Regions from separate parts of the Rossellomorea yichunensis genome, predicted to be linked through region 2. Evidence: riboswitches for the same ligand, from Rfam matches in the RefSeq annotation. Region 2 holds a riboswitch; each other region holds the start of a gene.

Region 1 (8,334 bases), on a different contig from region 2:
CAATCAGTTCTTCGCCGCTAGGTAGCAATGTTTCATCTTTTATTTGGATCTTTGTCTGACTGTGAAGGGCCTGATAAGGATCCACTCTTCCTGCACCAACCTCAAATACGCTGTAATCACCCTTCAAAGGATCAGATGAGTTCATGAGAATGGTTTTAATATCAGCAGGCTCGAGATCCGGATTTTCTCCTAAAAGTAAAGCTGCAACTCCCGCTGTGAAAGGAGAAGCCATTGAGGTTCCTGATAATCTTGAGTAAGCATACTGATAGTCATCGGTGTTTTCAGGATCTATCATAAAAGAAGGGAAAGTCGATAGAACGCTGACACCGGGAGCTACCACTTCAGGTTTCATATCCAAGCTCTTGTTGACGGGACCTCTTGAACTGAAATCGGCTAACTGGTCGCCATCTGTAAAGCTTTCTTCTAAATTCGTAAACGTGAAGCTTGATGTGCCACTGGTGATCGCAGCTTTTAATTCTTCCCCGGCAGCCATTGTCATCGAGAAGGCCGGGATATAGTGGGCTGATTCACCAAGATTATAACCTACATGCCCTTCAGCATTGTTATACATGATCACGGCTTTGGCACCATGTTCCTTAGCAAATTTCACTTTGTCATTCAGTGCGAAATTTCCTCGCTGAACAAAGGCAATCTTTCCTTCAACATTTTTATTCTCATAGTCTTCTTCATAACCAAGGCCGACATCTACCAACTCTAATGATCGATCTTCTAAACTGGCAAAGGAATGTTCGAAACCTCTTGCCATACTCACAATTTCCGCTGACCATCCATCTGATGTTTGACCGGTAAAAGTGGTTTGCGAGACAGGAACATCACTTGCTCCTACTGTTAACGCTAAAGCAGCTGTACCCGGAGAGCCGAGGGTAAAGTCACTTGGTCCTGCATTCCCTGCTGAAACAACTGCCGTCACACCATTTAATACGGCATAGTTAAGGGCGGTACTTGTAGGATAATAAGGATCATTGACACCTGCTCCCAATGATAGGTTGATGACATCCATACCATCTTGAACCGATTTCTCAATTCCTGCAAGGACGTCTTCAGTATAACCACTCCCGTAAGGACCAAGGACACGATATACATATAGGTCTGCATCCGGAGCAACACCTTCTACCGATACTTCACTATCATTCTCGTTTTGTCCTACGATGGTTCCGGATACATGAGTACCATGAGAAGTATAATAGGAATTTCCCGTATAACTGAACTCTGGTTCACTCGTACTCTCCCAATCTTCATACGTGGCTTCCATTGGATCCGCATCATCATCAACAAAGTCATATCCGCCTTTATAGGCCTCTTTTAAATCAGGGTGGTTATAGTCGACACCTGTGTCAATGACGCCAACTTTTATGCCGTCACCTGTTATTCCTTCCTTATGTAATTCATCCACTTTTAAATAAGGAATGCTTTCAACAGATGTTGTGATTTCACGGTCAACATCATTAGGAAGATCCTGTTTGACCGGATCGACAGTATATGCCTGGTTTTTAAATACAGCTTTGACGGCTTTGGAGTTAAGCAGGTGTTCTACTTGATTGGCAGGAAGCGTCATTGCCACACCGTTATATGCTTCTTTATAGGTTTGGGTGATTTTAGGCTCTTTCTTTTTCCCTTTTACAAGACTAGGAGATAGATGTTTCGCAACATCTTCTTTAAATATCTTATGTTCTTTCTCCACCTTTGCTCTGGCGTCTTCTTTCTTTACTGTTTTCCCTTTGACGGCAGCCTCTAGCACAGCTACATGCCCAGGTTTAGATTGGAATTGGACGATAACCGAAATCTCTTCACTGGATGTCAATTCATTTGGTTGAAATCCTTGGAGACCCTCTGTGTTATTTAACTCAAGTTGATGCAGGGCTTGTCTCTGCTTTTCAGTCAAAGAAGATAAGATCGTTTCTGCTTTCCAATCCGCAGCGGTAGCTGTTGGAGAGGAGTAGCTCGATGCAGGGGATAAGAGTAATCCAGTGGATAATGCAATCACAGCTGATTTCTTTGCTATGGAAGATCCATTCATCATTTCTACCTCTTTTCTGTAGTGGTTAGTAAGATAATTCTAAAGATTATTACAATTTTCATTGTAAATTCAATTTGCTCATGTTTGTATGGGGGTTTATTTAGGGACTATTTAACTACTGATTGGAGTTGAACGATTATTTATCTTCTGATTTTGAGAAGTGGGGTGGGAGGAAAGTTGTGAAAAAATGACGTTGGGTTGGGGTTGTAATTGGAACCAAACAACTAGAGTGACTTTACAATCGATCGGCCAAAAAAAAAATGACAAAAGGAAAACTCCTTTTATCATTTGTAGCAGTATTACTCTAGTTCATAATAACTGATTTCATTTGACATCTTATCGGATGCAAGTCTGAATCCTTTCTCTGTTTGCCCAGTTTTCACATAATATAAAAATAGTTGTCTTTCATAATGCTGATACATCAACTGGCTCCCCGTTTTTTTGAAGTGGGGGAGAGCTGTACTTTCAATATATTCATATAGTTCTTTTTCATCCTCATTTATGGTAAGTAAGTAAATCTCAAAGAATACATGACTTGGATCCCGGTGCTGAGTGGCCATATTCAGTCCTTTTGTCGCTAAGTGATTGAGTTCCCGTGAAGATAGTAGATTCCCTTTCATGCAAGCAAGTATATATCCGCTGAGCGTAACTAAATAATTTGATGCCGGCGTTTCGTCATTGATAAGATTTAATGCTTCTTCATAGGATACCTTTGATTCAGAATATCGTTTTCTCCTAAAATATTCGAATCCAAGGTTATTATGTATCTTATGCGCCCGATCGTTTGAATTGACTGATTCACAGACTCTGAGGAGCTTATCGTACTGTTGTTTTGTTTCTTCCATATCAAAGGGTTCCTTGGCATTCAATTGGATTAAAATTAAGGTTTCCGAATCGATGACCCTAAGGATATTCAATGTTTTCTGGAAAAATTGCAAAGCTTTTTGCCCATAATAATAGGCAAAGGTGTTTGAATGAATGGAATGATATGCTAATGCCAAATGGAAATAATATTCGGAGTTGGGATATTCATCGTCAATCTGTTTCAATACATGTATGCAAGTGTTAAATTGTCTTGTTGAATGATAGTAAATCCCTTTGACATGAAGCAATAAATTTTGTTCAAAAGGGGATAGAGAATAGTTTTTATTTTCGAACATGCCCAGGATTTCCTTGGTTTTTCCATGATTGTTCAAAAATAAATAATATCTTGCCAGAAAAAGGTTGTATTGAATGATGAAGTCAGATAAAAACCTTAAAGGTTCCTTTTCAATTTCACCTTTAAGTTGATGGATGTCATTGGTTCGAATCATAATAATCGCATCGTTCCATTCTGATAGTTTAGCCTGTAAGGAATGGTAGCGGGAACGTTCAACATCCATATTGATTCCAAGCTTCCTTGCAAGTAAATCAGTAATTTCACTGGAATACTCTGTGATGCCTCTTTCGATTTTACTAAGATGTGTGGTGGAACAGATACCCTGAGCAAGCTGTTCCTGAGTCAATCCTGAATCTTCACGATGAAATTTAATTAATTTACCTTCGATCATAGTACACCCCGAGTGAACAGTTTATTTATCATTATAGGGAAATATCTTTGTTTGTTCTATAGATGGGGGACAAGACGGAGGTCTGAAGGCAAAAACATCCAAATCCAATGGAATCTGCTTTACTATACTGATTTTCTCTTTTCTGCATCCAGCTCATTCAGGACTTCTATCCTTTCGACAAAACGATAAACTGGATAGATGATTCCTGGAATGGAAGAAAGGATCGCGGGATAATAATCTCCAAAGTTACACTCAGAGCTTAGAAAACTCTGAGTGTTTTTGTTATATTAGTTAGTCAGTGAATCAGGGATTGTTTATAAGATAAGCGCGCGATTCTTTCTATGCTCTTTTCGCAAAGGAGCCGTTTTGAATAGTCTCGTTTCTTCTTCCGTTTGAGGAATGACCTTTGGTACCGGCTTCGGTTTTCCATCTTCATCAACGGCGACCATTGTCAGGAATGATTCCGTCGTCAAGGTTTTGACACTCGTTACGAGATTCGTAGAGTACACCTTTACATACACTTCCATTGATGTTCTGCCGGTGGAAGTGACGTATGCCTCAAGGCTTAGAGCATCGCCGACCGTGGCGGATGATAAGAAGTCGACGGAGTCAATCGATGCCGTGACGACGACTGAACTGGAATGTTTCATGGCGGATAGGGCCGCAATCTCATCAATATAGGATAAAACCTTTCCTCCAAAGATGGTCTGCATATGATTGGTGTCAGGCGGCAATACCAATTTTGTTTGTATGGTTCGTGAACGTTCGACTGAATAGGCTTGTTCCATTTTCTCATCTCCCTGTTTGTATTATGAAACAAAAAAGCATCTCCTTTTGAAAAAGAAGATGCGGCTATTCCAGGCGAACGTTCAGAGTACAACGATTCCTCTTGTGACGTCTCATTAGCGCAACACCCTCCTATCTCCCGTAGGAACTTCTGTGTTCTTCCCATTTGGCAGGTCTCCTGGCTCAGCGTCAACGATTTCGTATTCCTTCCCATTTCAATCCGAAACAGTGGATCCATACGAATTCTCAGCCTTACAGTGGCGGGACCGCGTTGGACTTTCACCAACTTCCCTTTTAAGAAAATGAATTAAAGGTCATCTTCACCAATGAGCAATGATTAAATTGTGAACGCTTTTATTTTATCATAACCCTTAGTGAGTGAGGAGAAGGATTATGGTAAAATTTATAAACAAGTGCTTTTCAAAAAGGTAGTGAGGTCTGAAAAATGCCACAAGACAAAATACAAAGAAACCAAATCGATAAAGTAGTAGAGTATATCGATCAACATCTAAGCGAAGATTTATCCTTAGAACAGTTAGCCAAAGTATCAACCTATTCCCCTTATCACTTTCAGCGGTTGTTTAAAGGGCTGATCGGTGAAACACCGGCAGAAAAGGATGCGCTTGGAAAATGCAGCGCATATGCTCATTTACGAGCCACAGCTTCCTATCACACAAATTGCGTTCATATGTGGTTTTTCATCGTTATCCTATTTCACCTATTCTTTTAATACTTACTTTAAAGCTAACCCCAAAAGCTGGCGGGAAGGTGCCTATTTAGAGCGTTTTCCGCGAGAATATCTAAATAGCAAGATATCTAAACTCTTCAGCGCAAAAGCGAAAGCATCCCAGGGTGAAGAATCCTATAATGAGTTTAAATGGCTGGATTTATCGAAAGTGAAGATCGCTCATTTTCCAGAGTGTTCAACCGTCAATAGATTCCATATCGGGTCATATATCGAAGGTATTCCAGAAGCATGGCAAGATCTATACAGATGGGGAAATGCCAGAAACCTCATAGAGAAGAGTCCTTTGATATTCGGAGTTCCAAAGAGCAACCCTTATATTACCCCACCTGAAAAAAGCAGGTATGAGTGTCGCTTGGCTGTTGAAAATCAAAATGATGCGGAAGGTGAGGAACTCTATCTATTTCGAGGCAGTAAGCATGTGGTTTATGAATTCGATGAACCTGTCGACTACCGTGAAAGAGGGAAGTTAATCGAATGCTATTCTGAACTTTACAGCTATTGGTTGCCGAAAAGCGGATACAGATACCTGGGGAATCCGATTGAACTCGTGGAAATGATCAGTTTAAAAGGAACACTCGATATTGGATGTAGCATTAAAGCGATCGCTTTAGCCATTGAGCCGAATTAATGGAGGAATTGGGATGGAATTAAATGTGAATTTGCTCGCGATATTGGCGGGGGCTGTGGTGTATATGGTATACGGCGGAATTTATTATTCTATTTTACTAGGAAAGAAGGAACAGGATAGTACTGGACCGATTAAATATGCAGTGGCTGTTATTGTTGCATTTATCAGCTCACTTCTTGTTGGGATTTTTGTTCAAGCCACCGGTTCCAATGGAGTAGTCGAAGGAGCTTTGACAGGTGTACTAATTGGAATTCTTATTTCCATTGTCTACTTGAAAAATGCTTTATTTGGTCTTATGACAAAACGGATGTTTCTTATCGCGATAGGAGATCATCTCATCATATTTACCCTGTTAGGGGCCATACACGGATGGTTGTTGTAGATTGTAAGCTCGAACCTTTTAAAGGTTCGAGCTTTTTTTATATAAAATTAGGAGATTCACCTAAATTATTGAAACTTTTCTAACACTCTTCCGTAGATAGTATTGTAGCTAGCACTTTTATTTTAAATTAAATCAGATTTCATGCTGGTTAAACAAAATGTCGAGAGGGGTTGTCAGAATGCTAGGATCATTAAGTATTATCGGATTTTTCATGTTCCTTATTCCTGTTCTAGTTATTGCAGCGATTGCAGGGATTGCCTATTATTTCTGGATGAGATTTCGTTATCGTACAGCGAGATCGAACCAGGCACTGATCATTACCGGACCTAAACTGGGGGATCCTGAGAAGGAAACGAATATTTTCACCGACCAGGAAGGGCGTTCAATGAAAATCATCAGAGGTGGGGGGTACAGATTAAGACGTTTCCAAACATCCACACCTGTTAATCTTACATCCTTCCAATTAAAGCTATCGACACCGAGAGTATACACAAATGGCGGAGTACCGATCGTTGCAGACGCAGTGGCGATGGTGAAGGTGGCCGATACATTAAACGGGATTGCGAACTATGCCGAGCAGTTCCTTGGTAAGGATCAAAAAGAAATTGAAGATGAAATCATCGAGGTACTGGGAAGTAATCTTCGTGCGATCCTTTCAAAAATGACTGTTGAAGACATTAACAGCAACCGTGAAAAATTTAACGCAGACGTATCAGAAATTGCCCAGAAGCAGCTGGATCTCATGGGCTTCAAAATTACGTCACTCGGGTTAACTGACATAAGAGATGCAGACGAAGAAAATGGATACTTAAAAAATCTTGGTCGTCCACGTATCGCCGAGGTTCGCAAGCAAGCTGAAATTGCAGAAGCTAACACCGAGCGTGAAACCCGTATTCACCGGGCCCAAACTGATCAGGAAGCGAAAGAGGAAGAATATAAGCGTCAAATTACCATTGCCCAATCGAAAAAAGAGAAGGACATCAAAGACGCCGCCTTCAAAGAAGAGACAGAGCGGGCAAGAGCAAAGTCCGAGCAGTCCTATGAGTTGGAAAAAGCCAAACTTACCAAGGAAGTGAAAGAAGAAGAGTTAACCCTTCAATTCCTTGAGCGTGAACGTGCCGTTAAGCTTGAAGCAGAAGAATCAAAAGTTCGTAAAACGAAAGCAGATGCCGAATACTACGAAACCACCCGTAAAGCGGAAGCCGAAGCGCGCAAGGCTGAAATTGACGGGGAAGCGAAAGCCAAGATCCGAAGAGAAGAAGGTTCTGCCGAAGCCGATGTTATCAGAGAGCGAGGTAAGGCGGAAGCCGAATCCCGTAAACTGCTGGCAGAAGCAATGGAGAAACATGGCGATGTCATCATTACCGAGAAATTAATCGAAATGCTGCCCGTTTTCGCAGAGAAAATTGCCCAGCCTCTTAACAATATTGACTCTGTTAAGATCATTGATTCCGGTAATGGCCAGGGAGTTCCTTCCTTTGGGAAAAGCATCACCAGAACGATGCTTGACATGCAGGAACCGTTACGGGAAATGACTGGCATCGATGTAGGTGAACTACTGAAGTCATATGCAAACAGAAGCCAGGAGAGACCTTATCAACCTGCGATTTCGGAGTCAGCAGACAAGGAAGTTGCTGTTACGACTGAAGAAAAAGAGTTACAAGAAGAAAGTAAATAATGAGAAAAGAGATGTCTCAATAATGGAGACATCTCTTTTCTTATGTAGTCTAATCGATTCCAATAAAGGAGTGCCAGAAACGGAATGGTCTATCTTATTAACAGTTGAACTCAACGGGGAATTTACCTGTTAAAATTCTTGAAAAGTTCAACAGTCAAATATCCGAAGAAATTAAGCAGTCAAATAAACTGCAATATTTAACAGTCAAAAAAACACTGAAATTCAACAGTCAAACATACCCCTCAACCCTCTACCCCAACCTCAATATGCCGGGAACTTTTAACATCAAACAGCCCTAAATCTGTCAGCTTCAACTCAGGGATCACAGGCAAAGTGAGAAAAGAGAGAGTCAGAAATGGATTAAAGTCCCCGGAAAATCCTAACTCTACAAACGCATTTTCCAACTCGTGGAGCCCTGATACCACTTCTTCAAATCCCTGATCGGACATCAACCCTGCAATCGGTAATGGAAGAGAGGCTATGACATTTCCGTCTCTCACCATCACCAGGCCGCCATTCATTTC
Region 2 (7,918 bases):
GCCTCATGAGGATCCAGAGTAATGAATAAAAGTGTTGGTTCAGAAGAGATATCTGTGGACCAATGCTTTTTATTTATGGTTAGATGAAAGAAAGTGTGTACGGATGAGGTGAAATCAGATGGAACAGTTTATCGACGAAAATGGGAAGAGAGTAGAAATATCCTTTGAAAAGGGCAGGTTTCAACAAGAATCACACCATGTGCTGGTGCTATGTCGCTACAAAGAGAATTGGTTGTTAACACGGCATAAAAGAAGAGGTCTGGAGTTTCCTGGAGGGAAGAGGGAAAAAGGGGAAACCCTTGAGGAAGCTGCGGTACGTGAAACGTATGAAGAGACAGGGGGAGTGATCAAGGATCCAGTATGCATAGGGGAATATAAAGTATATGATCACTCACCATTTATTAAAACGATTTTCTTCGCTGAAGCTGAGGGTATCGTAAGCAAGGAAGATTATCTGGAAACAGATGGAGCCGTCCTTTGGAACGGTGATTTCTCCAACATTCATGACGATCCTTCCTTTAGTTTTATCATGAAAGATGAAGTGGTGGACTTGGCTCTCAAAAGAATAAGGGATCTCAACCTTATGATTTGATTAATTTCTTTTCGAGTTGTTCAACCAGCTTATACATAATGGTAGCAAATACGGCAATGACAAGCAGGGATAGCAGGACAAGAGTAAAGTTAAAGACTTGGAATCCATAAATGATCATATATCCGAGCCCCTTGGCGGAAACCAGGAATTCACCTACAATTACCCCGACCCATGATAAGCCCACGTTGACTTTCAATGTCGAGATGATGGTCGGGAAAGAGGCAGGGAGAATGACTTCTTTGAACATTTGCCCCCTTCTTGCTCCGAAGGTCTGCATTACCTTCAAATAATTCGGGTCCACTTCCCTGAAGGAAGTATACACAACAATCGTGGTGATGATGACGGATATGACGGTACCCATGGCGATGATGGATGTGAAGCCGGGTCCCAACCCCACAATTAATATCGGGCCGAGGGCCACTTTCGGCATGGCATTCAGTATTACAAGATAGGGGTCCAACACTTTAGAAAGAAATGGTGACCACCATAATAAAGCGGCTAATAGCGTCCCGAGTAAGGTGCCGAGAATGAATCCGATGATCGTTTCACCGAGTGTGACAGACAAGTTGGCAAGAAGGCTTCCGTCTCCCAGTTTTACGAGAAACAGTTTCCATATTTTTGAGGGTGAGCTGAAGATGAGGGGATCTATCCAGCTGTTTCGGCTCGCGATTTCCCAAAGCGAGAAGAATACAAAGAAAATAAGCGCTTGATAAAACCAGACCCATCGCTGTTCTTTCTTAATTGATTGGATGTATTCCAGGTGTTTTTGTTTAATCGATTCGTGATTCAAGTTTTTCAAGCTCCTTCCATATGGTTTGGAAAAATCCCGGGTATATCTCATGATTCCTCACTTCAAAGGGCATTAACTCTTTTAATGGTGGCGGGACCTCGAATATCTTGTGGATATATCCTGGTTTCGACCCGAATAGAATGATGCGGTCACTCATGGAGATGGCTTCGCCAATATCATGGGTCACAAGAATAGCGGTTTTGCCAAAATACTTTAATGTGGAGTACACCAGATCCTCTAGCTTCAATTTGGTTTGATAATCGAGTGCTGAGAAAGGTTCATCCAGGAGAAGTAATTGAGGTTCTGTGATGAGAGTTCGAATCAGCGCCACCCTTTGACGCATTCCTCCCGATAGTTCCCTTGGATAAGATGTTTCTACACCTTCTAACCCCATTTCAGCCAACATAGCACGTGCTTCTTTCCTCTTTTCTTCTGTAAGGGTCCCCATAATGGTCAAACCTAGAAAAATATTTTCTTCGATGGTCTTCCATGGAAACAGATAGTCCTGCTGCAGCATGTATCCCAGTTTCTCTTTCATTTTTCGAATAGGTTGTTGGTTTAAAAGAATCGTTCCTTCTGTCGGCCGGATAAGTCCTGCAATAATGGAGAGTAACGTGGTTTTCCCGCATCCACTCGGACCGATAAAGGAGACAAACTCACCTTCTTTTACTTCAAGCGTTATGTCTGAAAGGGCATGGGTGGCCGTTTTGGGTGAAAAGTAGGTGTGATGGATCGAATCTAAAGATAGAAAGTTCACTGTATTTAAGCCTCCATTTTCTTTTTTTCTATAAGTGAAGGGCTGACATGTGAAGTCAGCCCCGGACCGTTCTACTTTGCTGCTTTTTCAGCGATCGACGTGTTCACTAACGTTTCATGATCAACGGACTGTGGAAGCTCCCCTGCTTCATCCATGATGTTTTGGAGATTGTTCCACTCTTCTTCGTCAAGGATTGGATCTGTGGCGAAGGACCCTTGTGATTTGTAGCGATCAACAACCGTTTCAATTAATGAAAGCTCTGTGTCTTCAAAATAGGGCTCGATCACTTTCGCAATGTCTGCTGCACTGTTTTCCTCCACCCATGCTTGAGCTTTGTACAGAGCTTTCGTAAATTTCTCTACGGTTTCTTTGTTTTCTTTCATGTAGCTGTCTTTGGACATGAACGTTGTATAGGGAACGTGACCGGATTCTGTTCCAAAGGAAGCCACGATATGCCCTTTTCCTTCCTGTTCAAAAATGGATGCCGTTGGTTCGAATAGCTGAACGTAATCTCCTGTACCGGATGCAAAAGCACTCGCGATATTCGCGAAATCAATGTTTTGGATCAGGTTTAAATCGCTTTGCGGGTCGATGCCATTCTGCTTCAGGACAAATTCCCCAACCATTTGCGGCATACCGCCTTTACGCTGACCAAGGAAGGTGGTGCCCTTTAGCTGATCCCATTCAAAGTTCTCTACTTTTTCACGGGAAACAAGAAATGTTCCATCGGTCTGGGTTAATTGAGCAAAGTTAATGACCGGATCATCCGAACCTTGTGCATGGACGTAGATGGAGGTTTCTGAACCGACCAGGGCGATATCAGCACCGCCGGATAGCAAGGTGGTCATTGTCTTATCTCCACCCCAGGTAGTGGTCAGTTCAATGTCGAGCCCCTCTTCTTTGAAGAATCCTTTTTCGATTGCGACATATTCAGGAGCATAGAAAATCGAGCGGGTCACTTCTGCTACCCGAACTTTCTGTACGACATCTTCTTTTTCTCCACATGCTGTCAACCCGATTGTCAACATGCTTATGAGCATCACGGCAAAGCCGCTACGAAGCCATTTTTTCATTCAATATTCCTCCTTTAAGCTTTGTGAAACTCGTTTATCGATAGAATGGGGATGAGTGCATCTCTCTTTGCCTTGTTTATCTTTCCATATTAAAAGGGTAGGATGGTCATAAAGGCAGCGTCTTGTATCTTATCTTGATGATGAGATTTGCTAAAATATCCTATGTAGAGTACAAAAAATGTGTGAATACCCAATGCACGGTTTGAAAGGAAGAGAATATGAAAAACGGAACGATCGTGAAGAAAACATTGTTTCCTTCACCTAATCCTCGTGTTGAACTATATGAAATCACCTATTTATCCTCTGGTTTACGGGTAAAGGGGTTATTGGCTGAACCTGCCGGGACAGGGAAGTACGATGGGTTCCTTTATTTGAGAGGTGGGATCAAAGGTGTCGGCATGGTTCGGCCGGCGAGAATCGCTCAATTTGCTTCTCACGGATTCATTGTTTTTGCTCCCTATTACCGAGGTAACCTTGGAGGAGAGGGAAATGAAGATTTTGCGGGGGATGATCGTGAAGACGCCATTTCGGGTGTTGAATTGCTTAAACATTATCACAGAGTGGTCCCTAACCGGATCCATGTGTTTGGCTTTTCCCGTGGTGGGGTCATGGCGCTAATGACAGGCATCGAGCAGAGGGACGTCACATCCGTTGTTACATGGGGAGGCGTATCGGATATGTTCTTAACATATGAAGAACGTAAGGATCTCAGGAGAATGATGAAACGAGTCATAGGGGGAAGTCCCAATAAAGTACCGGAACGATACGAATGGCGTACCCCACTGTACGAATTAGAAAACCTTGAAGCTCCCGTATTGATCATTCACGGTGAAAAGGATCAGAACGTTTCAGTTGAGCATGCATATAGATTAGAAAAAAGACTGAAAGAGTTGGAGAAATCTGTTTCGTCCCGATACTTCAAAGAGTTTACGCATTATTTTCCACCACGAAAGAATCAACAAATCGTCTCCATGCTATGCACATGGATGAAAAATCAATAGACAGTGGTGTATTAAATAAAAGGCTCTTTTATGATCAAAGCTTGTAGCTATCATAATGAAGAAAGTAATAGTTGATTTCCGTTCCAGGATGCTCGCTTTCCGCGGGGCTGGCGGTGAGCCTCCTCGGCTTCGCCTTCGGGGTCTCACCTGTCCAGCTATTCCCGCAGGAGTCGAGCTTCCTTCCGCTCCAATCAACTTTCTAAGCATGTTTCTTTGAGAAAAAACAAAAACTTTTAGTAAACAACCCCTTTAAGGTGGAGGTAAATGATTTATAGAAGAATTCTGTTTTCTAATTAGATTGTTTTACGCTTTGTAGCTCTGTCACGAAAAATCTCTTGAAGATGGTGAGGGGAACTGCGTAGACTCCTGCGGAAGTACGGGCGTGCCGAGACCCCGTTCGGCTAAGCTGAGGAGGCTCGGCCGAACGCTAGCTGCAAGCGAAGCAGTTCCCCTCACCATCCAGCACATACTAATTGACAGAGCCTAGGCAGTTCTTATGTTAAAATAGGGCAAATAAAAAAAGGATTGAGGTCAAGCGAAATGGGCATGGGCTTGGAATTAAACACGATGATTGTGACAAAAGGAAAAGAAGTAAGGAAAGAAGAGAATCTGTTCGAGCTCCAAAAAGGTGGATATCGTCTTTATCCTATGCATATTCCGATAGATGTCAGAAAAACGAAACATAGTGATCCCAGTGGTTATGGAAGAATCGAAAAGATGGAGTGGACAGATGAGAAAACGACGATCCTTTATCGGTTGATTTCCTTGAATTCCACGAACTAAATAAAGGAGGGCTGTAAACATTCGCTTACAGCCCTCCTTTTATTGTATTTCCTCATATAAAATATAGCGATTATTCTCTGTCTGGGCGATCAGGTAGTTGCTGTGATCCTTCACGCTATAGATGGGTGTTCCTTTTTTCAGTGTATTTGCCGTGAAGTCATTAACAGGGTGATATTCACTATCAATCTTTTCTTTAATAGCCCCGAGCTTTTCATCCAGGACCAGCTTCTTCTCCTCAGAGACCTTCACATATTCCTTCTTGTTCACTACCATCATATCCCCGTATCCACATAATTCATAGGATGCAGGTTCTTTGTCGCCGCATGCACTTAATAAGAATACGCATAATATCAAAACAACCAATCGCTTCATGTTTTTCCTCCTTATCATTTCTTTACATACTCAAAAGATATTCAAGCTTGTACGTCAACATGTTTGTTTTTTTATTCAAAACTACATCAACTTTGAAATGGATATAGTGGTATAATGTTCCTTAAGTGAATAAACCCACGCAGAAATTAGGTGCTGATCTTTAGCATAAAGGGAATTCGGTGTGAATCCGAAGCTGTTTCCGCAACTGTAAGTGCTGACGAAATAAGAAGAACACCACTATTTGATCATTCAGATGGGAAGGTTCTTAGAGTAGGCTGACGCACGAGCCAGGATACCTGCCTTTTTTCCATCGTATTATACTCTTCGGAAGTTAAGGGTATGGTGCGGCTTTTTAGCATCTCTATTTTCATATGGATGACAACTGCCGGCCAATATTCTTGGGTGGTTTTTTTGTGTTTATGTACCCTCCCGGAAGATACGATAGGTGTTTCACAAACATCATTCAGAAAGGAGGAACTTACATATGGCAAATGATTTCCGCTACTTATGTTATCCCTATATGCGAGAGTCTGTTTCAACTGTAGATTTTGAGATCCGGACCGATTCACTGTCGACTAAAATCGGACTCGCGTCATCAATGACGGAACACTTACCAAAAGTGCACGACGATTTATTATATTTAGCTGAGATGGCGTACCATCTCAATGGCTCGGTGAGGGGAATGACGGCCATCATGGAAGAGGACTTGAATAAATTGAGCCAAATGTATGATCGTTATGTGTCGGAAGTCGAGGATCGTATCCAAACCTTTGTCCTTCCGCAAGGCTGTACAGCCGCATGTACGCTTCATACCTGTCGCAGTGAAGCGAAAAAGTCCGTCCGTGCCTTACATAAAGTCAGTACTGAGATGAAAGTGGAAAATATTTTATTTAAATACGCTCATTTACTGGCAAATGTCCTGTTTGTGATGGCTGTGTATGTGAATAAATGTGAAGGGATTGAAGAAATTCCTTTTGTGAGTAAATCGTATAGCGACAAAATATAGAAAAGCGGGGAAGATGAAATATGAAAAAATCATGGTTAAATAGTTTACTATTATCAATCATCCTGGTTGTTTTCGCAGGGTGCAGCAATGGGGAAGAAGTAACATCCACAAAGGAAGTCAAGCCTGAAAAGGAGTCTTATTCTGTGACCGATGACAGGGGAGAAGAAATTAGCTTTGAGAAAGTGCCGGAAACCGTTATTTCCTTACAGCCGAGTAACACAGAGATTCTCTTTGCCATAGGAGCCGGAGATAAGGTAATCGGGGCAACTGAATACGACAACTATCCTGAAGAAGCGAAGGAGATTAAAAGAGTGTCGGATTCCATGACGGTCAATGCTGAAGAGGTCATTGCACTAAAGCCGGAAGTTGTCATTGCTTATACCACTGGAGACGATGCCGGAGTGAAGCAGCTTGAAGAGGCGGGATTAAACGTATTCGTCATTCAATCTGCCCAAACCTTTGAAGATGTTTATGGGGATATTGAACAAATTGCAACGGTAATGGGAGTAGAGAAGAAGGGGAACGAATTGGTAGACGGCATCAAGCAACAGATTTCGGATGTGAAAGATAAAGTAAGCACGCTAAAGGAAAAAGAACAAGTATATTTTGAAATCAGTCCATCTCCTGATATCTATACAGCTGGAGCAGAAACATTTCAGCAGGAAATACTGGAAACGGCCGGGGTCGAGAATATCTTTGTAGATCAAAAAGGCTGGGTGAAAGTAGGAGAAGAAGAAATCATTAAACGTAATCCTAATATGATTTTGACGACAGTGGGGTATGTCGACGAGCCGACAGCTGAAATCAAGTCACGGGAAAGCTGGAAAGATGTAAAAGCAGTGAAAAATGGCCAGGTCTATTTCTTGGATTCAGACATTATGTCAAGACCGGGCCCACGTATTGGAGAAGCCGTTGAGCTTACAGCCAAAACGGTGTATCCGGAATTGTTTTCTGAATAAGATTGAATGTGAGATGGGGAAGACAATGATTTGCAAGAGGAATCATTGTCTTTTTCTGATAGATTGTTACTTTTTGTAGGTTTTGTAAAGCAAACATATTAGTACTGTCTTCTTTCTAAATAGCAACATATTTTTGCGGGGAAATCCTTATCATCACAAGTTCAACAATCTTCAACATTGTGTTAAAGTTAACCTAACATAATCACGTTAGGAGAATTCAATATGAGCAAACTGGAAGTCATAGTCTTGAATGAGGAGGATGCCAAAGTTGCAGAAGCATCCGGAGCAGATCGTCTTGAATTGGTGTCTGCCATACATGAGGGAGGATTAACTCCTGATTTACATGTGATAGAAAAAGTATTAAGGACTGTGTCGATTCCTGTTCAGATTATGATCCGTTTACATAGTAAATCTTTCTCGTATCAGTCTGATGAATTGCAAACCATGGCCGAACAAATTAGAACTATAGTTGAAATGGGAAGCCAGGGTATCGTTTTTGGCGCATTATCACATGAAGGTAAGCTTGATTCCCACGCTTTAAAGGAGATCGTACAAAATGCGAAGGGTCAATCGATTACTTTTCAC
Region 3 (8,334 bases), on a different contig from region 2:
GTGTTGAGGAATTTGGTTGATTATCCTTTCAATTGAATTGGGACATTCAATCGTCGTCCATTCCACAGCAGACGCTTGCCGGTCCTGCTGGTGTTTCAAGATTCTTTGCTCCATCTCCCTGTCAGTGTTTACTCCACAAGCAAGATAGACCAATGGAACGTTTGACTTCTTCTTCTCAATTGCCCATTTTTCAGCAAAAGAGCTTTTGCCGCTTCTAACCCCTCCGGTAATAAAATATAGGGCTCCCAAGCCGATTCCCCCTCTCCTCAATTACCTTTTCATTGAAATGATTCTACTCTGTTTGATCCAAATAGCGTTCAATGGCTTTTTTTGTTACCTCATACACACCGCGCCCAATCAACTTCCCTATTGGTGTAATCGGTCCGGCAAACGGTTCCAGCTCTCCTTGTTGACTTGAGGAGATCAGAATACTGTCGGTCGGTGTCCCGGTTGCAAGTTGACCAGTTCTTCTGTCCCTCACATTCATGTCATGTAGGGCCCTCACTTTCGCTTCTGTTGAGGTTACAAGGGCTTCTATATATGCTTCATCTGAAAGATTCCCATTTATGAACACCCATGTATTAATCGTGCCTGGCCTTAAATCAATATCATATTGATAACTTGTCGAGACATCAATCGCATTCCCGACACCGGCTGTCACTACGACGAATACGGAATGCCCCTGAACTTCGAATGATTCGCAAACCATATTATTTAAAGGAAGCGCCGTCATCATGCCTACAGAAAATGAGGGGTCCAGGTCTTTATGAACAAGAAATTCTTTCATGTCCTCTTGATAATCTGAACAGTCATAATCTGCAGGGACCCTACGATTGATAAAGTGCCTGTACCACCCGATTCCTGCACCAATAATTCCTGAGGACATGCATTTTAATGGGTAAGGGGCAGAGAAATGTATGTATTCTTCTCTTACGTTTAGGTAGCTTTCATCTAACACAAAGTTCTCTGTCGCACTCTCCTCAGGAACAATGACCATTTGAGGTTTTGCAACTAAAGGATGAGCTTGTTTCTGAACCTTTGTATGATACACCTCTTCTATATGTTTCTCTTTCAGAACCTCTTCCGGGTGATGGAGAAGTTTGGTTCTTCCTTTATCTAAGAGAAGTAAGCGATCACAGTATAAACTTGCTAAGTTTAAGTCATGAAAGATTGCGATTACCGTTAATTTTTCGTGTATTGTTTGATTTTTAATTAAATCCAACAATGACTTCTGATACGAAAGATCGAGATGATTAGTGGGTTCATCAAGCAACAGGACCTGTGGCTCTTGAGCGAGAGCCTGGGCAAGGAATACCCTCTGCCGTTCTCCCCCGGACAACTCATGAAGGAAGCGGTCCTGAAAGGAAGTAATGCCCGTTTGATCCATTACCTTCTCCACGATTTCAGAATCCCGTTCAGTCGTTCCTTTAAAGAAACCTTTTTGGTGAGCATATCTCCCCAGCATAACCGTCTGCCTCACCTCATAGGAAAAGGTTTCTGTCGATATCTGAGGAAGTACCGCTACCTGTGTGGCAAGATCCCTTGAAGAGAAATGATGCAGTTTTTTTCCTTTTAACCTTATGCTTCCATCCATTAATGGAAGCAGACCCGTCATGGCTTTTAACAGCGTCGTCTTTCCACTTCCGTTAGGTCCAAGAATCCCAAAGAATTCTCCTTCATCTATATGAAAATTCATGTCTTCCACGATTATTTTATCGTTATATCCTACTGTAACACCGTCTACATCTATCATGATGAAAGCCCTCTTTTCTTCAGGAGAATATAAGCAAACATCGGGGCACCAATAAGAGCTGTTATCACTCCAATCGGAAGCTCGGTTGGTGCAATGATGGTTCTTGAAATGAGATCAGCCAATACGAGAAAGCCTCCCCCAACAATGATGGACAAAGGAAGTAAGTGTCTATGGTCATGCCCTACGATCCTTCTTAGAAAATGAGGAATTACGAGCCCCACGAATCCAATTGTACCTGAAACGGCGACAGCCGCTCCCGTGAGGATACTTCCAGCAATTAAGATGAGGAGTTTTCTCTTTTGTACGGATATCCCGATATGATGGGCTTGTTCTTCACCAAAGCTCATGCCATTCAGTTCCTTGCCATTGAGGAACAAAACGATCACTCCAATTAAGAAAAAGGGGAATATTATCGTAATGTAATCCCACCCTCTCATGGACACGCTTCCAAGAAGCCAACCGATGATCTGTCTTAATTCCTCTCCCGTCAGGGCAATCATTAAGGATATAAAGGAACCTAAAAAAGAGCTGAAAATTATCCCTGTTAATATGATGGTTTCTACCTTCATGGTTCTTTCAACCTTCTGTGCAAACCATAATACGAGGAACACGGTTATAATCGAACAAAGAATACTGAGAAAGGGAAGCGTAAACTTCCCGATAAACGGAATGCTCCAATTAAAGAACAACGTAATAACAGCACCGACCGATGCTCCTGAAGACACACCCAATGTATATGGATCAGCCAGCGGGTTGCGCAATAGTCCTTGAAAAGAAGCTCCCGCAATTGCCAGGGAGCTGCCAACCAATAATGCCAGTAATACTCTGGGCAATCTTATGGAGTACACGATATTTGCAAACATTGGATCAATTTCTCCCGGTATAGGGAATCCAAACCATTTAGCTCCAACGATGAACAGAATATCCATCGGTGGGACAGAGACGGTTCCGATCGAAATGCCTGTAAAGAGAGCGAAAAGTAAAAACGTTACAGCCAACCCGTATGTTATCCATATTTTATTCTGCAAATAACTCCGGATAGATTGACTTTGCAATTTCCTCTACTCCTTCAACTAATCTCGGACCAGTACGTGTGACCAGATCTGAATGAACATCATGGACATCTTCATTTTTTATAGCAGTTACATCTTTCCAACCTTCTCGGCCCATCACTTGTTCTTTAGGATTTTCACTATAAAAACCATAGGTTGTAATGATGACGTCAGGATTTGAAGCGATGACCGCTTCTTGATTTACTTGGACCCATCCCTTCTGATCACTCATCACATTTTCGGCATTTACTAGTGAAAGCATTTGATCAATAAAAGTATTTTTTCCTGTCGAATATATGTCAGGGGAAGGTGAAACCTCTACATACACTTTTTTCTTTTCAGATACACCACTGACTTTTTCCTTAATGGATTCAAGATCCGCTTTCATCTCAGAAATGACAGACTCAGCTTCATCTTTCTTGCCTACCAATGTGCCGATGTTTTCCATCGTGGTGTACACTTCCTCAAAGCTATTGGCATCACGTACGATATAGACCTTTACCCCTGCACCTCGAAGCTGTTCTAACCCTTCTTCCGCCGACACAGCAGTGGACTCATGAGCAAGAACCAAATCCGGATTCAGACCGATAATCTTCTCAACGTTAAATTCCATTCCACCTATTTTTTCTTTCTCCGCCGCTTCTTTTGGATAATTATCAAAATCTGAAACACCTACGATTTCCTTATTCAATCCTAACTCGAATAAGATTTCTGTATTGCTCGGAATCAATGAAACAATATGCTTAGGTTGCTCATCCAGCGTGACTTTATTATTCAGGGCATCGTTTACTGACAAAGGAAAAGCAGATTGCCCCTGGCTGACTTCCCCGCTATCTTTATTCTTTTCAACATTTTCATTGTCAGTACCGCAAGCTGAAAGGAGTCCTAGAGATACTATTAGTACGAGAATGATTTTGAATGTGTGTTTCATACGTTTTCCTCCTGTAGATGAACTTATTCCCAGACAAAAAAACATCTCCAGTGGGACTAGAGATGCTGTGTAAAATGCATAAAAGGCTTTAAACCGTTAAATATGCACATTACACCTTTCTATCCGCGTAGATTTGGTGCGAAAGAAATCAGGCAGGTCTCCTGGCTCATGGTCATTGTTTGCTGCACCTTCCCATACCCATTGGTACAGTGGCATTCATACAGCTCACTTCCATTTACAGTGGCGGGACCGCGTTGGAATTACACCAACTTCCCTATTATGAAGCTAAAAAGTTTGCTACCGAAACTTCCGCTTCACCTAATCTCATATCGTATGTAATTATTCCGTTCAACAGAATTATACACAAGATTCTATGGATAGTGAATGAAATTTGATAAACTTTGCTGAAAATAGCAGGAATACTTCTTTTCGAATCTTTTCCCGATGCAACCTTTCGAGCTAATAGATTGTCCCCTCCATTCATTCGTGATAAAATCTTTTTCAAGCAATCGCTTTACTGCTTTAGAGGAGCACATATGGTACAGGAGGTTCAGCAATGAATGAAAAAAAAGAAATCGCTACTTTTGCAGGTGGTTGTTTTTGGTGCATGGTAAAGCCATTTGATGAATTACCGGGAATAATTGATGTCGTGTCAGGTTATTCAGGGGGCCACCTTGAAAACCCAACATATCAAGATATAAAAGAAGGAAATAGTGGACATTACGAAGCTGTTCAAATCACATTTAATCCTGATTTGTTCTCTTATGAAAGATTATTAGAGCTATACTGGCCTCAGATTGATCCAACGGATGATGGGGGACAATTCCATGACCGCGGCAATCAGTACCGGACAGCTATTTTTTATCATAATGAACACCAAAAACAATTAGCTGAAAACACAAAGAACGAAATAGTAGACAGTGGACGATTCAAGAAGCCTATCGTCACAAACATCCTTCCTGCTTCCACTTTCTATCCGGCAGAAGAATACCATCAAAAATTCTACAAGAAAAATCCAGATGAATATAAACAAGACCGGGCAAAATCAGGTCGCGATCAATTTATAGATAATCATTGGAAGAACTAAATAGTGGGATGAAAAAAGCTCCTTTCGCCAAACTAATGGCAGGAAGGAGTTTTTTGTATGAAGAAAAACGAGAAAAATACAGAAGATAAAGAGCAGGTTATCGGGTTTGAAGGCCCAGGGAAAGTCGTCAATTTCTTTGACCCCTATCCTGATGAAGATGAAGAGAATGTAAATAACTCGGATACGGTAGATAATCATTCTTCAGAAAAGCAGTAAAAACATAAAAGGTGAAGATTATTTAAATTTAACCTTCACCTTTTCATATTAACCAATGAATCGATTCACTTTCACTTGCTCATTAAGGATGAGTTCCGCTGTCAGTTGTCCTGAAAGTGAGACCATCGGCACACCTCCGCCTGGATGGGTTGAACCTCCCACGAAGTACATATTAGAGAGCACTCTGCTCTTATTCGGAATCTTGAAGCCTCCATTAAGCTTTCGGTCTGTGACAGTCCCATAGATAGAACCACCATTCGCCCCATAAAGGGTTTGAAGGTCGTTAGGAGTGAAGGTATATTCGTATTCAATATGATCCCTTAGATTGGTTACGCCCATTTTCTCCAGCTTTTCCAGTACTTGGAGTCGATAAGATTCTTTGTATTGAGTCCAATCCTCACCCTCTTTTAAAGGTGGCACATGTGTCAACACAAACAGGTTTTCTTTTCCTTCAGGAGCCTGTGTGGGATCCGATTTTGACGAGATACCAATATAAATCGTCGGATCATCAGCCAGCTTTTTCTCATCGAAGATTTGCCTGAATTCTTTTTTAGGATCCTTACTGAAAAAGAAGTTATGGTGAGCAAGATGATCATATTTACGGTCTACCCCAAGCAGCAGAACCAAACCTGAAACCGTAGGGGCATACTTGCTTAGTTCCTCGACTTCCTTAGGTGACTCATGATAATCAGCCAAAAGGGATTTGTAGCAAGGGATCGCCTCTAAATTCGATACCACGATGTCCGCCATCAACTCTTCTCCTATTTTCGTACGTATTCCTTCAGCACGGCTGCCAGTGGTAAGAATATCCTCAACTTCACAATTTAAGCGAATCTCTACCTCGAGTTCCTCCAACACCTTTGCCATTGCCTCTGCAATTTTATACATTCCGCCTTTTACGTAATGGACTCCCAGCGCCAACTGAACATGTGTAAGCTGTGACATGATGGCTGGTGCATGGTAAGGTGACGAACCGACGTACATGATCAGGAAATTAAACAGCTGCTGCAAATGCTTGTCTTTAATGAATTTACGATTCGCAGCATCCATGGATTTCATCGGATCCATTTGCAGTAATTCCTTGACCGGATGCATCGTGCGTAGGTCCTGCAAGCCATTGATGCTCTTTTTATAGAAGCTTTTCATTGTGAGCTCATACATTTTTCCACAGTAGCTTAAATAGTTAAAGAAATTATTCGCATCCTCCGTGGATGTCTTTTTCATTTCTTCTAACATTGTTGGAAGGTCCGAAGATACATCCAGGACCTTTCCGTCTTCAAAAAATGTCCTCCAGCCCGGTTCCACTCTGATAATATCCACATAATCATTCAGATCACGGCTTGCATGAGCAAAAACTTTTTCCAGAACCCACGGCATCGTAAGGATCGATGGGCCTGTATCGAAAGAAAAGCCTTTTCCTACTCTTTTGTTTAATTTTCCGCCAAGTCTTTCCCCTTTTTCAACAATGGTCACGTTAAATCCTTCTGATGCAAGACGGATCGCTGTTGACATACCTCCTAATCCGCCACCTACTACTATCACTTTCTTCTTCATCTCATTTCCTCCTTACGAGAAAGATCGTTGTCTGCTGAATCGCTTATTCAGCTTTCCATTGTGCCCATTTTGATTGACTTCAAACAAATTTGACATGAATTTACACACACAAAACAACCAATCCATTTGAAAAAAGGTATCACCTTTAACCAAAATGGTTAAAATGTCGATAAAAACCAAAAGATCAGAAGGTGAAAAAATGTATATTTGGTTAGGGTCTATTATTCTTACCGTTTTCCTTTTTACTAGAATCCCTACAGTCAAAAAGTCCATTCATGTAAGGAATAGTTTTCTCGTAAAAAAATGCTCCATCATCATTCCTGCCAGAAATGAAGAACTGACAATTGGAAATCTATTATCGAGTATTCAGAAGCAATTTATTCAGCCGTTTGAAGTGATCGTGGTAAATGATGGATCGAAGGATCGTACGAAGGCGATAGCTGAAGAGTTCGGTGCAACAGTGGTGGATACTCCCCCTCTTCCAAATGGATGGAACGGAAAATCTTGGGCTTGTTGGAATGGTGCGGAAGCATCCAAGGGAGAATTCTTACTGTTTGTGGACTCAGATACATGGTTCGAGCAAGCAGGACTTCTAAGAATTTGCGAGACTTATCAACAACAGCAATGTCAAGGAGTTCTGAGCATTCATCCCTTTCATAAGATGAATAGTGGATTTGAGACTTTATCCATGATGTTTCATTTAATCGTATTCGCCTCAACGAGTGTCACTCATCTCCTATCCGGGCTGGTCAGACCTTCGGGTGGGTTTGGTCAGTGCTTCCTGTGTACAAGAGATGTATATCAGCGAATTGGTGGGCACGAAGCAATCAAAGGAGATATGGTGGAGCATTTTGCTTTAAGTCAACGTGCAAAAAAATGTGGAGAATTAGTAGTAGCAGCGAGCGGAAGCAATGCCATATCCATGAGAATGTATGGGAACGGATTGAGTGAGTTATTCTACGGGTGGTCGAAGAGTTTCGCTTCCGGGGCAAAATCGACAAACATCATCCTCTTGGTACTATCTTCTTTGTGGATTACCTCACTCGCTTCTTTTGTCATTCATTCGCCGGTAATGGTATGGACAGATCCATATATTTATATGATTCAATACTTTTCTTTAAGTATTTACTTGTATCTCATTCTTAGCAGGATTGGAAATTTCACCATTATTGAGACGCTTTTATTTCCAGTCCATATTCTATTCTTCGTGATGACATTCTCCCACTCGGTGTTTACAACATTTTTGACGAAAAACACAAAGTGGAAGGATCGATACATTTATTTAGAGAAAGGAAAGGATGAAAAGATGAAATGATCATCCTTGTAAATATTTTTGCTTGGGTAAGTATTCATTTCGTTATTTCCTTTTTGACATCCAGATTGACCAACAAACAACTCCAAAGGTTGTCCCCCCTCTTTCATCCTCTTGAAATGGAAGCCGGGGGTGGAATATTTGAGTTTTTGAAGATTAAAAAATGGAAGGAATATATACCTGATGCAGGGAGATGGTTTCGTGGTGGGGTAAATAAAAATGAAATCGGCCTCACTTCTCATCAGGGTCGGATCACCTTCCTATACGAATTGACTCGTGCCGAATTATCCCACTGGCTGCAAATGATACCGGCACCTTTCTTTTTCATTCTAAATAATGGAGTCGAGTCCTGGATCATGTTCCTATACGGAATTTCATTTAACCTGCCCCTTATTCTCGTGCAGCGCTACAATCGAATGAGGATCGTTA
Region 4 (8,334 bases), on a different contig from region 2:
TGATCCATTTTAATGGGTTGGTCCTAAATCCTTCGAATGGTTCTTCAAACCCCAGCTGTTTGGCTCTTTTATTCGCCATGAATTTAATATAATCTTCAAGGTCGCTCATTAACAACCCTTCAACTTGAGATCCGATGATGTCCCTTCCCCACTCTATTTCAAGGATAGCTGCCTGTTTGAAAGCAGCTTGTCCAAAGTCACGGAGCTCATCCGTTTGATAAGCCGGATTCTCATTAAGGACTTCTTTATATATTTTTTCAAACAAGCCGACATGCAGCTGTTCATCCCGATTGATATAATTAATCATCGTCGATGTCGCCACCATCTTTTGATTTCTGGCCAGATTGTAGAAGAAGGCAAAACCGGAGTAAAAGAACAACCCTTCCAGAATGACATCATAGATGATTGACTTTAAAAGATTCTCAATGGTGGGGGATTCTACAAATCCTTTATATCCATTCGTTATAAATTCGTTCCGTTTCTTCAAGATAGGATCGTTCTTCCAGAAATCAAACACTTCATCCTGCTTCTTTTTTGACACGATACTGGATAATACGTAACTGTACGAGTGGTTATGGACGACCTCCTGCTGTGCCAAAATGATCATCAATGCATTGAGGCTGGAATCCGTCAGGTAGTCAGCCACTTTACCGGCGTAATCTGTCTGCACACTATCAAGGAGAGCCAGTAAGCCGATAATTTTCAAAAAGGACTCCTGCTCACTTGATGAAAGAGTAGGAAACTGCTTGATATCCTTTGCCATATTGATCTCAAAAGGCGTCCAGAAATTCCCCAGCATTCTCTTATACTTTGGATATGCCCAAGAGAACCTGACATCATCCCAGTTTAATATATTCGAACTTTGTCCATTTACAATTCCAGTAGATTTATTTGGTGCCTCAGAATCTATTAAGATTCGCTGCTTTAATCCATTCATGTTATCATCTTCCTCCCAGTCAGCTATGGCAGCTTTCACATTCATCGAAATTTGAAACTGATGTCGATCTCACATAGTAAGTCGTTTTCAATCCTGACTTCCATGCATCTAAATGAAGAGACAGCAACTCTATCGCCTTGATATCATTCCGCACATACAAGTTAAAAGATATTCCTTGATCTATATGTCGCTGTCTTTTCTCATTCTGTTTAATACTCCAGTGTTGATCTACGTTATAAGCCGTTTTGTAATACCAGGTCGTCTTTGGTGATAAATCAGGTGCTGTAACAGGAATCTTATAGTCTTTCTTTTCTTCCGAGTACTCTAATCTGAATAAAGGATCAATACTTGCTGTAGAACCGGCTATGATCGAAGTGGATGAATTGGGCGCAACGGCCATTAAATATCCGTTTCTGATTCCTCCTGAAGAGACATCATCCCTGAGTGAATCCCATCTCGGTCCGGAATATCCTTTCTTTGAAAAATACTCTCCAGTCGACCAGTCTGAGCCGCTGTAATATGGATAGGAGCCCTTTTCTTCCGCTAATTCATGACTGGCTTTGATCGTGTAATAAGCAACATCCTCGTACAGTGAATCACAATAATCAACTGCTTCATCGCTCTCCCATTTCAAACCTTTCAATGCAAGGAGATGATGCCATCCAAAGGTTCCTAATCCAACCCCTCTATAGCGCATGTTTGTCAGTTGGGCTTGCAGGACTGGAAGTTTATTAATATCAATGACATTATCAAGCAATCTCACTCCTATGGACACGACCCTTTCAAGCTCATCATCCATGATCGTTTTGGCTAAAGAAACAGATGCCAGATTACAGACGACATAATCCCCGGGAGATTTATAGGTAATGATTTTCCCGTCCTTTATGACCTCTTCTTCCATGACCGTCGCACTCATATTCTGGGAGATTTCCGTACATAAATTACTACAGTAAATCATTCCCTTATGCCCATTGGCATTTAGCCGATTGACAGTATCGCGGTAAAACATGTAGGGCGTTCCCGTTTCGAGCTGGGAAATCATGATCCTCTTGAAAATTTCAATCGCCGGAACCTCTTCCCTGGAAAGGCCGGGACATTCTACACACTCCCAATACTTATCTCTGAACGAACCTTCTCCTTCACGCTCATCAAAGAAATCTTCCAGGGAATATCCCATGACCATCCTCACTTCATGAGGATCAAATAGATACCAATCCCCTCTCTTTTCCACTTGTTCCATGAATAAATCCGGTAAGCTGACTCCAGTGAAAAGATCATGAGTTCGCTGCCTTTCATCACCATTATTTAAGCGTGTATCAAGAAAAGGAAAAATATCCTTATGCCATACATCCAAATAAACAGCTATCGCTCCTTGACGTTGACCTAATTGATCAACGGATACTGCTGTGTTATTTAATTGCTTCATCCATGGAATAACACCTGAACTTACTCCCTTGAAGCCTTTGATATTACTTCCCCTGCTCCGGACCTTCCCCAGATAAATACCGAGACCGCCACCGTTTTTACTTAGTGTGGAAACATCTGTATTACTGTCATAAATACTTCTTAAATCATCGGCTACCGTATCAATAAAGCAGCTGGATAACTGACCATGGCTTTTGCCGGCGTTAGCAAACGTAGGAGTTGCTACCGTCATATACAAATTAGACAGGGCCCAATAAGCTTCTTCAATAAGCGACAGTCGCTTATCACGGGGTTCGTTCATAAAGAGTGTCATGGCGATGATCAGAAATCGTTCCTGAGGTAATTCAAGGATTTCACCATCATGGGATTTAGTTAAATACCGCTCTGATAATGTGACGATCCCTATGTACGTAAACAGATGGTCTTTAGATGAATCCATGATCCTCCCCAAATAGTCAATTTCATCTTTGCTATATGATTCCAATAGTGCTGGCTTATATAGTTTCCTTTCCGTCAATTCTTGTATTAATTCATAAAGGGAACTGTACAACAGGCTTTCTTCCACTCCCCTTGAATAAGCGATCGTACGATAGAGTTTCATTAAATATAATTCTGCTGCCACATACGTCCAATCAGGTTCATGGGCAGAGATACGTTCAACTGCAGTGAGGATCATGAAATGATAAAGCTTTTCTTTGCTCAATTCAGATTGACCCTCTGTATACTTAAAAGTCTTTTCATCGAATTCTTTAAAATGAAGTTGTGGAAAGCGACTGTGGAGATTTGTAAGAACCGCTTTTGCTTCCATTGTGATCCATTGATCTTTTGATACGATTGACATCATCATTCCTCCCAAATTTATACAGTGTGGGAAGGATTCAAAAAAAGCCCATCCTATTAATCGGATGGGCTTTATGTACGAAAGATATATGAATAGACTAAAGGGCCTATTCCAATCCTCGCTTTATCCTCCCAATTCCCGAAGAAGATAACACGTGATAAACAAGGCAGGTCTCCTGACTCGTGCTTCGCCCTACTCTAAGGCCTTCCCATCGTATATGACAGTGGCAGTTCCTTATTTCGTCAGCACTTACAGTTGCGGGGACAGCTCCGGAGTCACACCGGATTCCCTTTTAAGTCCATTCAGACACCCTATTCACAGGTTATAATCAATATATAGTTTAAATAATTTAACAGAACACAAAATGTTGTGTTCTGTATCATCATAAACGATTAAAAACGAATTTACAAGTGAAACTATTCACTTTGTTTAGAAGGTGAAATCTTCTAATAGTATCACTCTATTCCCCTCTTAAAGTCAAGAGATGTAACATGTTGAACGAAAGGAAGGAAAACCCTTCCTTTGAAATATGCTTATAATTATTATTTTTCATGAAAAGACAAGAAGAATATTGAATACTGCCTTCAAAAGGACACTAGTCAGCCGACACCTCCCTAAATGTTAGTTGAAGAAAATGGAGCCACTCTCTATAATTCAAATAGAAGGTTGTTTGACAGTATTCTTTGGTCCCCAATATTTTTTATAGGCTGTTTAAATGGAGGAAAAGATCTCGATTTAAACAGCCTCTTTTTTTAGAAACCAGTTGAAAGTCTTTTTACATTATCATTTCTGTACGGCAGTTGATAGTCGAATGTAACCGTATACATAATAGTGAAAAAGGGACCATATTGGTAATTCACTGTATTTCAACCTCATTACAATCTATACTTTTTGGTTTAAATACTTTCTTTTTACGGGCTTTTCCTTTAAAATGCGCATTAAGTGATTTTTTTGAAATCACACCTTACTTCTGAAAGGAGTCTATTATGAAAAAAATATTTACGACTTTACTATTAGCTTTATTAACGATTGGACTAGCCGCTTGCGGTTCGAACGAGGAGAGCCAAAAACAAGCTGACGATAAAGCGAAAACAGAAGAAAAAAGCGATGGACAGGCTCAGGAAGAGCAAGCGAAGCAAATGGAAGAAATGCAGAAGAAAATGGATGAGCAAAAGATTGAAAAAGACAAGATCGTTGCCATTGTAAACGACGAAAAAATTAAAGGTGAAGATTTCAATAACGTATTGACTCAATCACAAATGCAATATCAACAAATGGGTCAAGACCCAACAAGTAAAGATGCAGCAAAGAAAATCAAGGAACAAACAATTGATAGCCTGGTTGGACAAACACTTCTTATGCAGCAAGCTGATGAAAAAGGATATAAGGCATCAGAAGATGAAATCAATAAACAACTGGAAGAAGTTAAAAAGCAGTACGGCGATGACAAGAAGTTTGAAGACGCAATGAAAAAAGCCGGATTCACGATGGATGAGTTAAGAACTCAAATCGCTGAAAACATCAAATACACAAACTACGTTGAGAAAGAAATCAAAGTAGAACAAGTCTCTGAAGATGAAATGAAGAAATTTTACGATCAGTACGCAAGTCAGCAAGGTCAGGGCGAATCAAAAGAAGCACCAAAATTTGAAGAAGTTAAACCTCAAATCAAGACTCAGTTAGAACAACAGAAAAAACAAGAAAAACTTGTGCAACATGTAGAAGATTTAAAGAAAAATGCTAAAGTTGATATTAAAATCTAAAGCTCCATCAAAGAAAGCCACCTGCAGATAGGTGGCTTTCTTATGTTCTATTCCCCAGATGTTTTTCTCTGCTCACAAAGGGTATGGTATAACAACGAATTATTAAGGGAGGATGATGGAAAATGACGAAGAGGACCAATGACAACCCTGAACAAATCAATAAAGATCATGACGGCATTCTCGATCAGCATGAAAGTGAACAAAATGTGGATCCAATTCCCCTCGATGACTTAAAAAAAGAGCAGCGGGACGAGAAAAATAAGCATCATACGAAAGATGACTCATCAAGCAAAGAATAATAAGGTAATCGAAAGCCCTGTGGGATTCCCACAGGGCTTTCGTTCTTCTTATTTAGATAACCAATCTGTATGGAATGTTCCTTCTTTATCCACACGCTGATACGTATGAGCACCAAAGTAATCACGTTGGGCTTGAAGGAGGTTGGCAGGAAGTGACTCTGAGCGATAGCTGTCATAATACGCTAAAGCACTCGCAAGACCTGGTACAGGGATACCTAACTTAATGGCTGTAGCCACCACTTCTCTCGCTTCCTCCTGATAGTTTTCAACGATTTCCTTGAAATATGGATCCAGTAGTAAATTCGTCAATCCCGGTTCACGATCATAGGCTTTCTTGATTTCTTCCAGGAAGCCTGCACGGATGATGCACCCACCTCTGAAGATCATGGAAATTTCGCCGGGCTTCAGGTTCCAGTTATATTCATCGGAAGCAGATTGGAGCTGGGCGAAACCCTGTGCATATGAGCAAATTTTGCTTAAATATAACGCCTTGCGAATCATTTCGATAAACTCTTCTTTGTTACCGGAGAACTCCTTATTTCTTGGTCCTCTTAAGATTTTACTTGCCTTCACTCTTTCTTCCTTCATGGCAGAGATGAAACGGGCAAATACAGATTCAGTTATGATCGATAATGGTACACCTAACTCCAGTGCAGAAATACTCGTCCATTTCCCTGTTCCTTTCTGCCCTGCTGTATCCAGGATTACGTCAACAAGGGGTTTTCCTGTTTCTTCATCCACCTTTGTGAAAATATCCGCCGTGATTTCAATCAGGTAGCTGTCTAGCTCCCCGGCGTTCCATTCTTTAAATATCTCATGTAGCTCTGTTGCGCTTAAACCCAATACATTTTTCATAAGATAATACGCTTCACAGATAAGCTGCATATCACTGTACTCAATTCCATTATGGACCATTTTCACATAATGGCCAGATCCGTCCGGACCGATATATGTACTGCATGCATCGCCTTTTACCTTTGCCGCAATTGCTGTCAGGAAAGGCTCGACTAAATCGTATGCTTCCTTCTGACCGCTCGGCATGATAGCAGGACCGTATAAAGCGCCTTCTTCTCCACCTGAGACACCTGCACCGATGAAGTTGATTCCTTTTTCACCAAGTTCCTTATTACGGCGAACCGTATCTTCAAAGTATGTGTTTCCTCCATCAATTAGAATATCTCCCTGATCTAAATGAGGAAGCAATGATTCAATCGCTTTATCGGTAATATTACCGGCTGGAACCATTATCAATATTTTTCGTGGTGTTTCTAATGACTGGACAAACTCTTTTACATCGTGAGTACCGACCATTTTTTTATCTGGATGCTCTTCAAGTACTTCTCTTACCTTCTCATCAGACACATCATAAATGGAAACGGAATAGCCTCTGCTTTCGAAATTCAAAGCCAGACTCTTCCCCATCACTCCGACACCAGCTACTCCTATTTGTTGTTTATTCATATATTTATCATTCCTTTCACTTCGGGTAATAATATTTTCACCGTATATATTATAATACGAAATAATTTTCCGTGGTGGAATTTTATGAAATAATATTTTTTTATTTCATGAAGTAGGTTAAAATTATTTTCATGAAGATTTCGCTTAGAGGAGGTTTCCCCTGCATGAAAGAGGATAAAGTACAGCATTGTTTACCTCGTATCCGTTCCTATTACTCTCAATTCAGTGAAAAAGAAAAGATGATTGCAGATTTTATTATTGCTAATCCAGAAAAAATTATCCACTCCACTATCAGTGGTGTAGCAGAAGAACTGAACGTTGCAGATGCTACAGTCTTCCGTTTCTGTAAACGCCTGGGCTTTAAAGGCTACCAGGCAATGAAGATTTCCCTTGCATCCGACCTGGTGACACCTATAAAAGATATTCATGAAACAATCAATGAAGAGGACTCTGAAGGTGTTATTGCCCAAAAAGTGTTCAGGTCCAATATCAGGACATTAGAGGATTCTTTAAGCATGCTGAACGAGGAAATGTTTACGAAAGCTATTCGAGGGATGATAAGTGCCAGAAGAATAGAATTTTATGGTACGGGTGGATCGGGGTTTGTTGCCATGGATGCGCATCATAAGTTCCTCAGAACAGGCATGACCACTACTGCGTACAACGATTCCCATATGCAGCTGATCTCCGCTTCACAATTGACCGATGCTGATGTAATCGTCTTTATCTCTCATTCAGGATCGAACAAAGATTTATTGGAAGTATTGGACGTAGCGAAGAAAAATCGGGTAACGACCATCGCCATTACTCACTTTGCCAAATCACCTTTAAGCATCGGGGTCGACATTCCTCTATTTACAGTTTCTCAAGAAACCGAATATCGATCTGAAGCACTTGCTTCAAGAATCAGTCAGCTTAGTATTGTCGATGCCCTCTACGTTAACACCATGATGAAGAGAAAAGATCTATCCAAATCTTCCCTGCAAAAAATGCGTGACGCGATTTCCATTAAGAAAATATAATTGTAAAAAGGGACGGACCTTTTCAGGAGATCCGTCCCCAATCATTATTTCGGATACTTCAGTGCATTCTTTTCCAACTTCTCATATACTTCCTTTTCTAAGTCGATATCCATTTTATCAGCCAGCTGGACTAAATAAATCAGGACATCAGCCATTTCTTCTTTAATATTTTGACGTGTCGCTTCCACTGCTTCCCGGCTTGTTTTCCATTGGAAATTTTCCAGGAGTTCATTTGCCTCTAATGAAATGGAAATGGCAAGATCCTTTTCATTATGATTGGCATCCCAATTTCGTTCATCCCTGAACTCAATGACTTTTTCATACATTTGTTTCATCTACTCTCTCCCATTTCCCTTTGATCATTTACCGCTTCTTTACTATATCATGGGTGGAAAAAGGAATGTACGGTGATATTATGATTCCAGTCTTTCAAGGCGGAAATATCTCACCAAGTGTGTGTCTTTCCCTTTCTTACCAAGGATAAAGATGATTCACAGGTTAAGAATAAGAATGTACTGACTACTTACAAATGGGAGGAACAACGTTGACTAATAAAAATGATAATCGTGAACGAAAAAACAAATAC

What was found. A riboswitch is a leader RNA that binds a small molecule or an ion and turns the genes downstream of it on or off. The one in region 2 is predicted to bind cobalamin.
Region 1: it holds a riboswitch for cobalamin, as region 2 does, so the genes downstream of both, RSX31_RS18700 (acyl-CoA thioesterase) here and RSX31_RS08090 (hypothetical protein) in region 2, are expected to answer to the same signal.
Region 3: it holds a riboswitch for cobalamin, as region 2 does, so the genes downstream of both, RSX31_RS05330 (ABC transporter substrate-binding protein) here and RSX31_RS08090 (hypothetical protein) in region 2, are expected to answer to the same signal.
Region 4: it holds a riboswitch for cobalamin, as region 2 does, so the genes downstream of both, RSX31_RS01630 (ribonucleoside-diphosphate reductase subunit alpha) here and RSX31_RS08090 (hypothetical protein) in region 2, are expected to answer to the same signal.

The regions. Positions count from the first base shown of each region.
Region 1 is NZ_JAVYAD010000007.1:71,611-79,944, reverse strand. It holds gene RSX31_RS18710 (S8 family serine peptidase) at 1-2,041, opposite strand, end outside; gene RSX31_RS18705 (helix-turn-helix domain-containing protein) at 2,338-3,588, opposite strand; gene RSX31_RS18700 (acyl-CoA thioesterase) at 3,903-4,376, opposite strand; cobalamin riboswitch at 4,526-4,716, opposite strand; gene RSX31_RS18695 (AraC family transcriptional regulator) at 4,820-5,104, shown strand; gene RSX31_RS18690 (AraC family transcriptional regulator) at 4,992-5,750, shown strand; gene RSX31_RS18685 (DUF1761 domain-containing protein) at 5,764-6,132, shown strand; gene RSX31_RS18680 (flotillin family protein) at 6,311-7,810, shown strand; gene ade (adenine deaminase) at 8,053-8,334, opposite strand, start outside.
Region 2 is NZ_JAVYAD010000003.1:28,365-36,282, forward strand. It holds gene RSX31_RS08050 (hydrolase) at 1-22, shown strand, start outside; gene ytkD (RNA deprotection pyrophosphohydrolase) at 119-592, shown strand; gene RSX31_RS08060 (ABC transporter permease) at 582-1,382, opposite strand; gene RSX31_RS08065 (ABC transporter ATP-binding protein) at 1,363-2,139, opposite strand; gene RSX31_RS08070 (ABC transporter substrate-binding protein) at 2,211-3,212, opposite strand; gene RSX31_RS08075 (alpha/beta hydrolase family protein) at 3,431-4,213, shown strand; gene RSX31_RS08080 (DUF2584 domain-containing protein) at 4,754-4,996, shown strand; gene RSX31_RS08085 (hypothetical protein) at 5,036-5,368, opposite strand; cobalamin riboswitch at 5,500-5,686, shown strand; gene RSX31_RS08090 (hypothetical protein) at 5,853-6,374, shown strand; gene RSX31_RS08095 (ABC transporter substrate-binding protein) at 6,395-7,333, shown strand; gene RSX31_RS08100 (copper homeostasis protein CutC) at 7,556-7,918, shown strand, end outside.
Region 3 is NZ_JAVYAD010000002.1:174,524-182,857, forward strand. It holds gene RSX31_RS05315 (bifunctional adenosylcobinamide kinase/adenosylcobinamide-phosphate guanylyltransferase) at 1-249, opposite strand, end outside; gene RSX31_RS05320 (adenosylcobinamide amidohydrolase) at 293-1,753, opposite strand; gene RSX31_RS05325 (FecCD family ABC transporter permease) at 1,750-2,808, opposite strand; gene RSX31_RS05330 (ABC transporter substrate-binding protein) at 2,771-3,736, opposite strand; cobalamin riboswitch at 3,871-4,069, opposite strand; gene msrA (peptide-methionine (S)-S-oxide reductase MsrA) at 4,293-4,823, shown strand; gene RSX31_RS05340 (hypothetical protein) at 4,881-5,039, shown strand; gene RSX31_RS05345 (phytoene desaturase family protein) at 5,088-6,593, opposite strand; gene RSX31_RS05350 (glycosyltransferase) at 6,793-7,908, shown strand; gene RSX31_RS05355 (glycosyl-4,4'-diaponeurosporenoate acyltransferase CrtO family protein) at 7,905-8,334, shown strand, end outside.
Region 4 is NZ_JAVYAD010000001.1:310,465-318,798, reverse strand. It holds gene RSX31_RS01635 (ribonucleotide-diphosphate reductase subunit beta) at 1-937, opposite strand, end outside; gene RSX31_RS01630 (ribonucleoside-diphosphate reductase subunit alpha) at 957-3,170, opposite strand; cobalamin riboswitch at 3,352-3,532, opposite strand; gene RSX31_RS01625 (SurA N-terminal domain-containing protein) at 4,190-4,966, shown strand; gene RSX31_RS01620 (hypothetical protein) at 5,089-5,265, shown strand; gene gndA (NADP-dependent phosphogluconate dehydrogenase) at 5,314-6,726, opposite strand; gene RSX31_RS01610 (MurR/RpiR family transcriptional regulator) at 6,891-7,748, shown strand; gene RSX31_RS01605 (nucleotide pyrophosphohydrolase) at 7,793-8,083, opposite strand; gene RSX31_RS01600 (hypothetical protein) at 8,293-8,334, shown strand, end outside.